DNA from 3 places in the Rhizobium laguerreae genome. Region 2 is predicted to be linked to each of the others. Evidence: predicted binding sites of a transcription regulator. Region 2 holds the regulator's gene; each other region holds the start of a gene.
What was found. Region 2 encodes HrcA, which represses chaperone genes, less so after heat shock. Its sites were predicted from a motif close to GTTAGCACTCNCNNNNNGNGAGTGCTAAC; they were not measured.
Positions count from the first base shown of each region.

Region 1: a site for HrcA is predicted at 1,953-1,981, ahead of HFO71_RS11970 (co-chaperone GroES). Genes of this name have one in related genera too.
Region 3: a site for HrcA is predicted at 1,682-1,710, ahead of groES (co-chaperone GroES). Genes of this name have one in related genera too.

Region 1 is NZ_JAAXQT010000003.1:277,095-280,370, forward strand. It holds gene HFO71_RS11950 (transglutaminase-like domain-containing protein) at 1-311, opposite strand, end outside; gene HFO71_RS11955 (DUF1488 family protein) at 340-615, opposite strand; gene HFO71_RS36320 (hypothetical protein) at 606-932, opposite strand; gene HFO71_RS11960 (hypothetical protein) at 929-1,264, opposite strand; gene HFO71_RS11965 (hypothetical protein) at 1,261-1,524, opposite strand; gene HFO71_RS11970 (co-chaperone GroES) at 2,035-2,352, shown strand; gene groL (chaperonin GroEL) at 2,404-3,276, shown strand, end outside.
Region 2 is NZ_JAAXQT010000006.1:42,223-45,498, reverse strand. It holds gene HFO71_RS18975 (VOC family protein) at 1-117, opposite strand, end outside; gene rph (ribonuclease PH) at 114-833, opposite strand; gene hrcA (heat-inducible transcriptional repressor HrcA) at 962-2,050, shown strand; gene grpE (nucleotide exchange factor GrpE) at 2,161-2,793, shown strand; gene HFO71_RS18955 (nucleoside hydrolase) at 2,833-3,276, opposite strand, start outside.
Region 3 is NZ_JAAXQT010000023.1:4,412-7,687, forward strand. It holds gene HFO71_RS35140 (MFS transporter) at 1-20, opposite strand, end outside; partial or broken gene HFO71_RS35145 (DnaJ C-terminal domain-containing protein) at 344-619, opposite strand; gene HFO71_RS35150 (hypothetical protein) at 922-1,212, opposite strand; gene HFO71_RS35155 (usg protein) at 1,307-1,579, opposite strand; gene groES (co-chaperone GroES) at 1,856-2,170, shown strand; gene groL (chaperonin GroEL) at 2,222-3,276, shown strand, end outside.

The DNA of each region.
Region 1 (3,276 bases), on a different contig from region 2:
TAGACGAGGCAATCATCCGGCAACTCCGAAACCGGGAGTTCCCTGGCGCCTGGCAGCGACCTGTCCGGTTGGCCATCGTCTTCGATCGTCGCATCGCCCCATATGGTCAGGTCGCCCGCTGGGGCAACCAGCCGAAGACAGCGGTTGCCGAAGAGGTCGCGATAAGTCGATGTGGGAACATCGGGGGTGGTGAAGACCGTTTCCGGAATTCTGATGTCGGCGGCACGATCATCATGAACCGACAACAGGCACACCAATGCGGTCGGCTGCGGGCAGGTCAGCGTGATTTCATAGCCGTAACGGATCAACATGAGCGTTTTCTCGCGCGTCCGGATCCCGCTAGCGGAAATCCGCCGCAGTTAGAGTATAAAAGGCGCGGCGGCGGTAGGAATAGGCTTTGTGTGCCACGTCCTGAATGGAGTTGCGCAGGGCGTCGAACGCCGAAAGCCACCTCGTTTCCGAAGGCTCGGTTCTTTGCAATGTGGTGTCGGATTTCGCCAGCGCGTCAACCTCGATGAAGAACAACACCTGGAACATGCCGTCGTGGCCGACGAAGCGCACCGCATTTCTCGCCGCATCGAAGCTGCGGCTTTGATTCAGAAAGGCTAGCGCCATGGTTGAACCGGCGGGGTCTGACGAGCGCTCCGGGCGGCGTCCGACAGCCTCAGCCATTCCTTCCGGTATCCTATGTTGAGAAGATTGAAGGACATCATGTCTTTCCCGGCCTCTGGACGGCTCTTCCCGGTCACGGCATGGTCGGCGTGCACTGGAACGTTTGCTGAGACACGATAGACGGTCGACGAACGGGCGGATTCGATCCGGCGGTCGTGTTCGATCTCCATGGAGTAGCGGCCGGAAGCGCTACATTTGTTTTCCCATGTGCCGACGGCAAAGGCATTCCTTCGTTCGGCTTCGTCTTCATGGCTGTTCACGATGTCAACCTTTCGTCATTCGGGCCGTGGCCATGGCCAAACGTCCTCTCGATCAGTGTTGCGCCGCTGCCGGCGGGCGTTAGGTCTACCAGTTCCAGGCTGTCTTCCGTCGCGACCCGCTCATGACGTTCATCGTCACTGCGGATGCGGTATTGCAGCACATTTCCTCTCAGAGGCAGCGTGGCGGTAATGCGGTATGTCTCGGGGAGCTTGGAGGGAACGACCAGGAACCCGTCCTTCACCCGGACAGTCTGTCCAACCTTGAAGATATGTGTTGCTGCCTCGCGCCGGATCGAGCGTCCATTGCGTTGCGGGATGCGCGTAGCGGTCATGACGGTTTGTGGTCCTCTTCGAGCGCGGTTTCGAGATCTGACAGGTGGATAGGCATCATCTGCTGCGTCGAACTCTGCGCGGCGATTGCCGGCAGGTGGATGAAGGCGCCGACCCTTAGCCAGGCAAGCCTGGAAACGCTATCGATCAATTCCTCGTCATAATCGACGCGGTATTCTCCGGCTGGCTGCGCCCCGTCGAAACCGGGCAGGCGGAACGGGAATGAAAAGCGGACGACGGTTTGTGTGGTGCGACTGGTCACGGCTGAGGCCCCCGCAGGAAGACACCGATGCGTTTCCTGTGTCGTTTAGTTCCGAACCGGACGAACTCGATGCTGCCGGTACATCCGCGGTCAGCGCCAAGCTCATTCCGGATCGCAATAGGCGAAATCAACGCCCGAACGACGTCATAGATTGCTATCGAAAATTCAGTGGTGATGGCGGGTCGTAGGTCTCTGACACCGCGAAGCCAAGTCGGCCAAATCGACGAGGCCCATCATTGCGCCTTGATTGAGTTTAAATCAAGATAATTCGGATTTATCTATGAAAAACGCCAAATTAACTCGACGGCCATTTAAATAAAATCGAACGTGATGGCCTAAAAATTCTATTCATTTGCTGATTATTGCAAAATATTCGCTCAAGTTGATTTCCTGAATTTTTAAAGAAATTCCCTGCGTGAACAATATTTCTTGGCACTCCTATCAATCGAGTGCCACGGGTGCTATTTATGAATTGCAGCCGCCCTACGCGCCGGCAGCAGAAAGACCTCTATGAAATTCCGTTCACTTCACGACCGCGTCGTCATTCGGCGTGCGGAAGGCGATGTCAAATCCAAGGACGGGATCATCATTCCAGACACCGCCAAGGAGAAGCCGCAGCAAGGCGAAGTGGTCGCAGTCGGCCCGGGCCTGCGCGACAAAGGCGGTAATCTCGTCCCGCTCGATGTCGAGGTCGGCGATCTCATTCTGTTTGGAAAATGGTCGGGGACCGAGGTCACGATCGATAGCGAAACCCTTCTGATCATGAAGGAGACCGACATCATGGGCATCGTCGAAAAGACCGAAGCGGCTGCCGGCAAAGCCGCCTGAGGGTAGAAAATTTGTGACCCGCAACTCAAGACCGAACTGGGAAGAAATATCATGTCTGCCAAGGAAATCAGGTTCTCCACCGACGCGCGCGACCGCCTGCTGCGCGGCGTCGAATTGCTCAACAATGCCGTCAAGGTGACGCTTGGCCCGAAAGGTCGCAACGTCGTCATCGACAAGGCCTATGGCGCACCGCGCATTACCAAGGATGGCGTCAGCGTCGCCAAGGAGATCGAGCTCGAAGACAAGTTCGAGAACATGGGCGCGCAAATGGTGCGCGAGGTGGCTTCGAAGACCAATGATCTTGCCGGCGACGGCACGACGACGGCAACGGTGCTCGCCGCCTCCATCTTCCGCGAAGGTGCAAAGCTCGTCGCTGCCGGCATGAACCCCATGGATCTGAGGCGCGGCATCGATCTCGGCGTTACAGCCGTCGTCAAGGAAATCAAGGCGCGGGCGATGAAGGTCAAATCGTCAGGCGAGATCGCCCAGGTTGGCACCATTGCCGCCAATGGCGACGCCGCCATCGGTGAGATGATCGCCAAGGCGATGGACAAGGTCGGCAATGAGGGCGTCATAACCGTCGAAGAGGCGCGAACCGCCGAAACCGAACTCGATGTCGTCGAGGGCATGCAGTTCGATCGTGGCTATCTCTCACCCTATTTCGTCACCAATGCCGAGAAGATGCGCGTGGAACTGGAGGAGCCCTATATCCTCGTTCACGAGAAGAAACTCGGCAGCCTGCAGGCAATGCTGCCGATCCTGGAAGCCGTCGTACAGACCGGCAAACCGCTGCTCCTCATCTCGGAGGATGTCGAAGGCGAGGCGTTGGCGACGCTTGTCGTCAACAAGCTGCGCGGCGGCCTGAAGGTCGCAGCCGTCAAGGCGCCGGGCTTCGGCGATCGCCGCAAGGCGATGCTGGAGGAT
Region 2 (3,276 bases):
GTTGGCGGCGCGGGCGATCTTTTCAAGCCCGAGAACGTCTTCGTAGAACGTCTCGGCCTTATCCAGATCCCGCGCATAGAGCGCCGTTTCCAACATGCCTTCCAGCATGGGGTTCATCCTTCGACGACTTGCTTCTGCAGCGCCACGAGTTCGCCGATTCCGTTTCTGGCAAGCTGCATCAGCGAGGTGAATTCGCCTTCGCTGAACGGCGTGCCTTCGGCCGTGCCCTGGATCTCGACGATCCCGCCGGTGCCCGTCATGACGAAGTTCGCATCGGTCTCGGCCGAGGAATCCTCGAGGTAATCGAGATCGATCACCGGCTGGCTGGCGAAGATACCGCAGGAAATGGCGGCGACGTGATCCTTCAGGACCCGGTCGACCTTGATCATGTTCCGGCTTTCCATCCATTTCAGGCAGTCGTAAAGCGCGATCCAGCCGCCGGTGATCGAGGCGGTCCGTGTGCCGCCATCGGCCTGGATGACGTCGCAATCGAGCGTGATCTGCCGTTCGCCGAGCGCCTGCAGGTCGACGACGGCGCGCAGCGACCGTCCAATCAGCCGCTGGATTTCCTGGGTGCGGCCGCCCTGCTTGCCGGCGGCGGCCTCGCGCTTCATGCGTTCGCCGGTCGCCCGCGGCAGCATGCCGTATTCGGCCGTGACCCAGCCCTTGCCGGTATTGCGCAGCCATGGTGGCGTCTTTTCTTCGAGGCTCGCCGTGCAGAGCACATGCGTATCGCCGAACTTCACCAGGCAGGAGCCTTCCGCATGCTTGGAAAAATTGCGCTCGAACGAGACCTTGCGCATCTGGTCGATTTTTCTGCCTGAAGGCCGCATTCTTATCTCCTGGGGTTTATTTGACCGCTTCTACGATTGGCGGCGCTCATTTGCAAATTCCCTTTTGCCACGGGTGTTAGTTTGACTATATTTTCGGGAAGTATCATCAGCACGGGTTCGAAAGCTTCATGGGCATCAGGTCGACGTCGGTTTCGGATGCCGTAGCTGCGCTGGACGAGCGCTCCAGGGAAATTTTTCGTCGCATCGTCGAAGGTTATCTGGAAAGCGGCGAGCCGCTCGGTTCGCGCAACCTGTCCCGTATCCTGCCGATGTCGCTGTCGCCGGCCTCGGTGCGCAACGTTATGAGCGATCTCGAAGAGCTCGGCCTGATCTATTCGCCGCATGTCAGCGCCGGCCGGCTGCCGACCCAGATCGGCCTGCGCTTCTTCGTCGATGCCTTCATGCAGGTCGGCGACCTCTCCGCCGAGGAGCGCGCCAGCATCGACCGCCAGGTGCGGGCCGAAAGCGGCGGCAATCCCGTCGAATCGATGATGAACGAGGCAAGCCGCATGTTATCCGGCATTTCGCGCGGCGCCGGCCTCGTCATCACCTCGAAAAGCGATCCAGTGCTGAAACATGTCGAATTCATCCGGCTCGAACCGACAAAGGCGCTGGCCGTGCTCGTCGGCGATCACGATCAGGTGGAAAACCGCATCATCGAACTGCCGGCGGGCGTCACCTCCTCGCAGCTGACGGAAGCGGCGAATTTCCTCAATGCCCATATGTCCGGCCAGACCCTGCCGGAGCTCCGCAAACAATTAAGCCGGTTGAAAGACGACGTCCGTCACGAGCTTGATGCCCTGTCGCGCGATCTGGTCGAGCGCGGCATCGCTGTCTGGGCCGGCAGCCCTGACGAGGGAAAGCCGACGCAGCTGATCATCCGCGGTCGCGCCAACCTGCTCGAAGGGCTCGCCGGCGCCGAGGATCTCGACCGGCTTCGCCTGCTGTTCGACGATCTCGAGAAGAAGGACAGCCTGATCGAGATCCTCAATCTCGCCGAAAGTGGTTCGGGCGTGCGCATCTTCATCGGTTCGGAAAACAAGCTCTTCTCGCTGTCCGGCTCGTCGCTCATCGTCGCGCCCTATCGTGACGACGACGATCGCATTGTCGGTGCCGTCGGCGTCATCGGCCCGACGCGGCTCAATTATTCCCGCATCGTGCCGATGGTGGACTATACGGCCCAGCTCGTCTCCCGCCTTTCGCGCAATCAGCTTTGACGCGCAGCTATCAGTCACGCGGAATTTTCGCTTCTTTGTCACGCAGACTTGATTTTTTTCGGTCGAACCTCGATATCGGGCGCATCTGAAGACACCAACCGGAGACCGTCATGACCGATGACACGACGAAAAACGGACCTGACGCAACTGCGGCCGATGCCGCAGCCGACGCCGCCGCCTACGTCGAGAACGAAACTGCGCAGCAAGAGCCCGCCCAGCCGGACCCGATCGAGCTTCTGAAAGCCGAAAACGGCGAACTGCGTGACCGTTATCTGCGCCTTGCTGCCGAGATGGACAACCTGCGCCGCCGCACCGAGCGCGAGGTGAAGGATGCCAAGTCCTATTCCGTCGCGGGTTTCGCGCGCGACATGCTCGCCGTCTCCGACAATCTGCGCCGCGCCCTTGATGCCATACCTCCGGAGACCAAGGCGGCTGCCGATGCCGGCCTGAGCACGCTGATCGAGGGTGTCGAGATGACCGAGCGCGCCATGCTGTCGGCTCTCGAGCGCCACGGCGTTCGCAAGCTGGAGCCGGTTGGCCAGAAGTTCGATCCGAATTTCCATCAGGCGATGTTCGAGGTGCCGAACCCGGACGTGCCGAATAACACGGTCGTCCAGGTCGTGCAGGCAGGCTTCACCATCGGCGAGCGCGTGCTGCGCCCAGCCATGGTCGGCGTCGCCAAGGGCGGCCCGAAGCCGGCCGAAGCCGAAACCAACTCCGTCTTCGACGAGAAGGACGCTTGAGATCGTTTCCTTCCTCCTCGAGGAAGGGAAACCGAAGCTTTAGATGCGGGCGAAGCGTTCGATCAGCAGATTGAAGAAGCCGTCCGCATCGACATGGCGCATGACCCTGGCATTGCGCTTGCGCTCGGTCACATGCCACCAGTCGACGACGGTCATGCCGACCGTGAGTTCGGACTGGACCTCGATCTCGACATTGCACTCCCGGCCTTTGAAAAGCTCCGGCTTCAGCAGGTAGGCGACGACGGTCGGGTCGTGCAGCGGCCCGCCGTCGGAACCGTATTTCTCGATGTCGAAGCGTTCGAAGAATTCCAGCATCTCGACCATGGCCTTTGCCGGCGCCGTGCCGATCTCGGCCATGTGCTGCACCCGGTCCTTGCGGGTCAGCAACTGATGCGTCACGTCAAGCGGCATCATCACGATCGGAACGCCCGAGCGGAAGACGATATCGGCCGCCTCTGGGTCGACATAGATGTTGAACTCGGC
Region 3 (3,276 bases), on a different contig from region 2:
TTGGCGCTTCCAGTGTGCATCGAACTCCTCCTGTAGCGGCGGCAATGTGACGTGCCCGATGATAAATGGCAACGCTCCAACCTTGGAGCGCCCGGTTCGAGATGCGCCCGAGCCAGCCAGACGCAGCACGACTGGGCGGATGGGGGATTTTTCCAGCTGAACCGATTCACTGACTGAATGTCGACATGTGGGGTCAGAAAAACGAGGCGGCCAGTATGCTTGACGTGTAAAAGTCGAGGCATCACACGGCCAAAGTAGATGGGTATCGCGAGGCAGGCCAACTCCTCACTGATTCAAACTCGACAGGCGAATGCCCACCGAGTGAAATTGGCTGAGCGCAGCTTCACCGGCGTTTCATGAAGCTGGCTAGCTCTTCGTCGGGACCGTTGGGCAGCACGATCTTCAAAGTCACATAGACGTCGCCGGCGCCGCCATTCCCGCGCGACACACCCTTGCCCTTGATGCGCAAGACCTTGCCGCTGCTGGAATTGGGCGGCAGCGCCAGATCAACGGGACCGGAGGGTGTCGTCACGCGTACCTTGCCTCCGAGCACGGCTTCGCTAAGCGGGACTGGCAGTTCAAGGCGGATGTCGTCACCGTCGCGGGTGAAGAAGCGGTGCCAGTTCCGGGATGCAGATCTCGCCCGCGCCCGGCTGATCCTGGACCTGACAAACGGCGTGGCGTCAACGAGGCCGGCATCGACGTCATCATGGATCGCGGCGATCAGCTTCACGGTCTTCGCATGATCATGCGCGCGACCTCATCTCGGCTGTGGGCAACGAGGCTCCAGCGGTGAAGCAACGCTTGCGTGCCGCCCTGGATAAAGATTTTGACGCCCGTTCGTTATAGCTCTTACCGCCGCCGCATTCTTGCACTTCAGAGGAACCGCCCAGGCCTGCGCCTGGATCAATGAAGCAGCGCCTAGTGGACGGCGTGACTGACAATACGATACGGGTGCATCGCGTTGAACTGCGAAATCATGGCGGCTGCTTGCTGTAAAATGCGCTCGGTATTTCTCAAATCGTCGCGCGCCAGCTCATCGGCGTTGACGCGGATCGCTTGCGCCATATTGGCGGAAAGCGCTGCTAAGTGGCGGTTACCTTCAACAAAGGCTTCACGTGCCGTGCCCTCGAGGGCAGTAGCGACGTCGACGAAGACGTCTTCCCGTTCCTCGATGCTGAGGTCCCCTATATTCCTGATCTGCTCTTCCATATCCGTCTCACTCTAACAGACGTTCGTTAGCGACCGAGCTCGTCGAGCCTCGATCGCCCGGAGAATTAGGAAGAGAAAAATCGGCATTCAACAGTCAGTGCAGCTTGAATTCGCCGTCGACGCGCCGCCATTCGTTCGGACCGACGAGACGCTGATGCGTATACCGGACTGAGTGCAGAGGCCCATCGAGATTGGCCTGCCAATAGTCGAGGAACTTCTGCATGTGGGGGAAATCCGGCGCCAGATCGTAGTCCTGCCAGACATAGGTCTGCAGGACGGTTTCGAAATCGGGAACGCGATATAGGATATGCGCTGTGGTGAGTCCATAACCGTTGAGTTGCCGCTCAAGATCCGAAGAAAACTGCATGCTTCATCTCCTTTTCATAACGGGCGGAAGGATGACGCAAGTCCGCTGTGTCATCAATCAATTTGCGAACTTTTGACTTCATTTATTGTTCCGTTCCAGCATGTTAGCAGCCGACGCGGGAGAGTGCTAATTTTCCTTCAAGAGCCTCTTGAAATCGGAAAATCTCGAAAATAAATTTTCTGCGCGAAGTGCTCAGAGAGGCTTCGCACCCGCCCGAACTGGTCATCCGGTCCGGCTCGGGGATTAACGTCATCTTGTTTGTCCATGGAGGAAAACATGTCGTTCAGACCGCTTCACGATCGCATTCTCGTCCGCCGGGTCCAATCCGAAGAAAAGACCAGAGGCGGAATTATTATTCCTGATACTGCCAAGGAAAAGCCGCAGGAAGGCGAAGTCATCGCCGTCGGGTCCGGCGCCCGCAATGACGCCGGCCAAATCCAGCCGCTCGACGTCAAGCCCGGCGATCGCATTTTGTTCGGCAAATGGTCCGGCACCGAGATCAAGATCAACGGCGAGGACCTGCTGATCATGAAGGAAAGCGATGTCATGGGCATTATCGAGGCCCAGGCCGCCGAAAAGATTGCCGCCTGACGCGTTCTCAGCGCATTAGTCAAGAAAGCTGCCTATCGAAGGAGTGAACAAATGGCTGCGAAAGAAGTCAAATTCAACACCGATGCCCGTGAACGCATGTTGCGCGGTGTCGACGTTCTCGCCAATGCCGTGAAGGTGACGCTCGGCCCGAAGGGTCGCAACGTCGTCATCGATAAGTCGTTCGGTGCACCACGCATCACCAAGGACGGCGTTTCCGTCGCCAAGGAAATCGAACTCGAAGACAAGTTCGAGAACATGGGCGCCCAGATGCTGCGCGAGGTGGCATCGAAAACCAATGATCTGGCCGGTGACGGCACCACCACCGCGACTGTTCTTGCCCAGGCGATCGTCAAGGAAGGCGCCAAGGCGGTGGCGTCCGGCATGAACCCGATGGACCTGAAGCGCGGTATCGACATTGCCGTTGACGCCGTCGTCAAGGAACTGAAGGCGAATGCCCGCAAGATCACCAGCAACTCCGAAATCGCCCAGGTCGGCACCATCTCAGCCAATGGCGACGAGGAGATCGGCAAATATCTCGCCGAGGCGATGGAAAAGGTCGGCAACGAAGGCGTCATCACCGTCGAGGAAGCCAAGACCGCCGAAACCGAGCTGGAAGTCGTCGAAGGCATGCAGTTCGACCGCGGTTATCTGTCCCCCTATTTTGTCACCAACCAGGACAAGATGCGGGTCGAGTTCGAAGAGCCATATATTCTCATCCACGAGAAGAAGCTCTCCAATCTCCAGGTAATGCTGCCAGTGTTGGAGGCTGTGGTGAAATCGGGTAAGCCTCTGCTGATCATTGCCGAGGACGTGGAAGGGGAAGCGCTCGCAACACTCGTCGTCAACAAACTGCGTGGCGGCCTGAAGATCGCTGCGGTCAAGGCGCCTGGCTTCGGTGACCGCCGCAAGGCCATGCTGGAAGATATCGCGATCCTGACGGGCGGCACTGTCATTTCCGAAGACGTGGGCATCAAGCTGGAAAACGTCACGCTTGAGATGCTCGGCCGCGCCAAGAAGGTGGCGATCGAGAAGGAAAACACCACCATCATCGATGGTGTCGGCTCCAGGTCGGAGATTGACGGCCGTGTTGCCCAGATTCGTGCCCA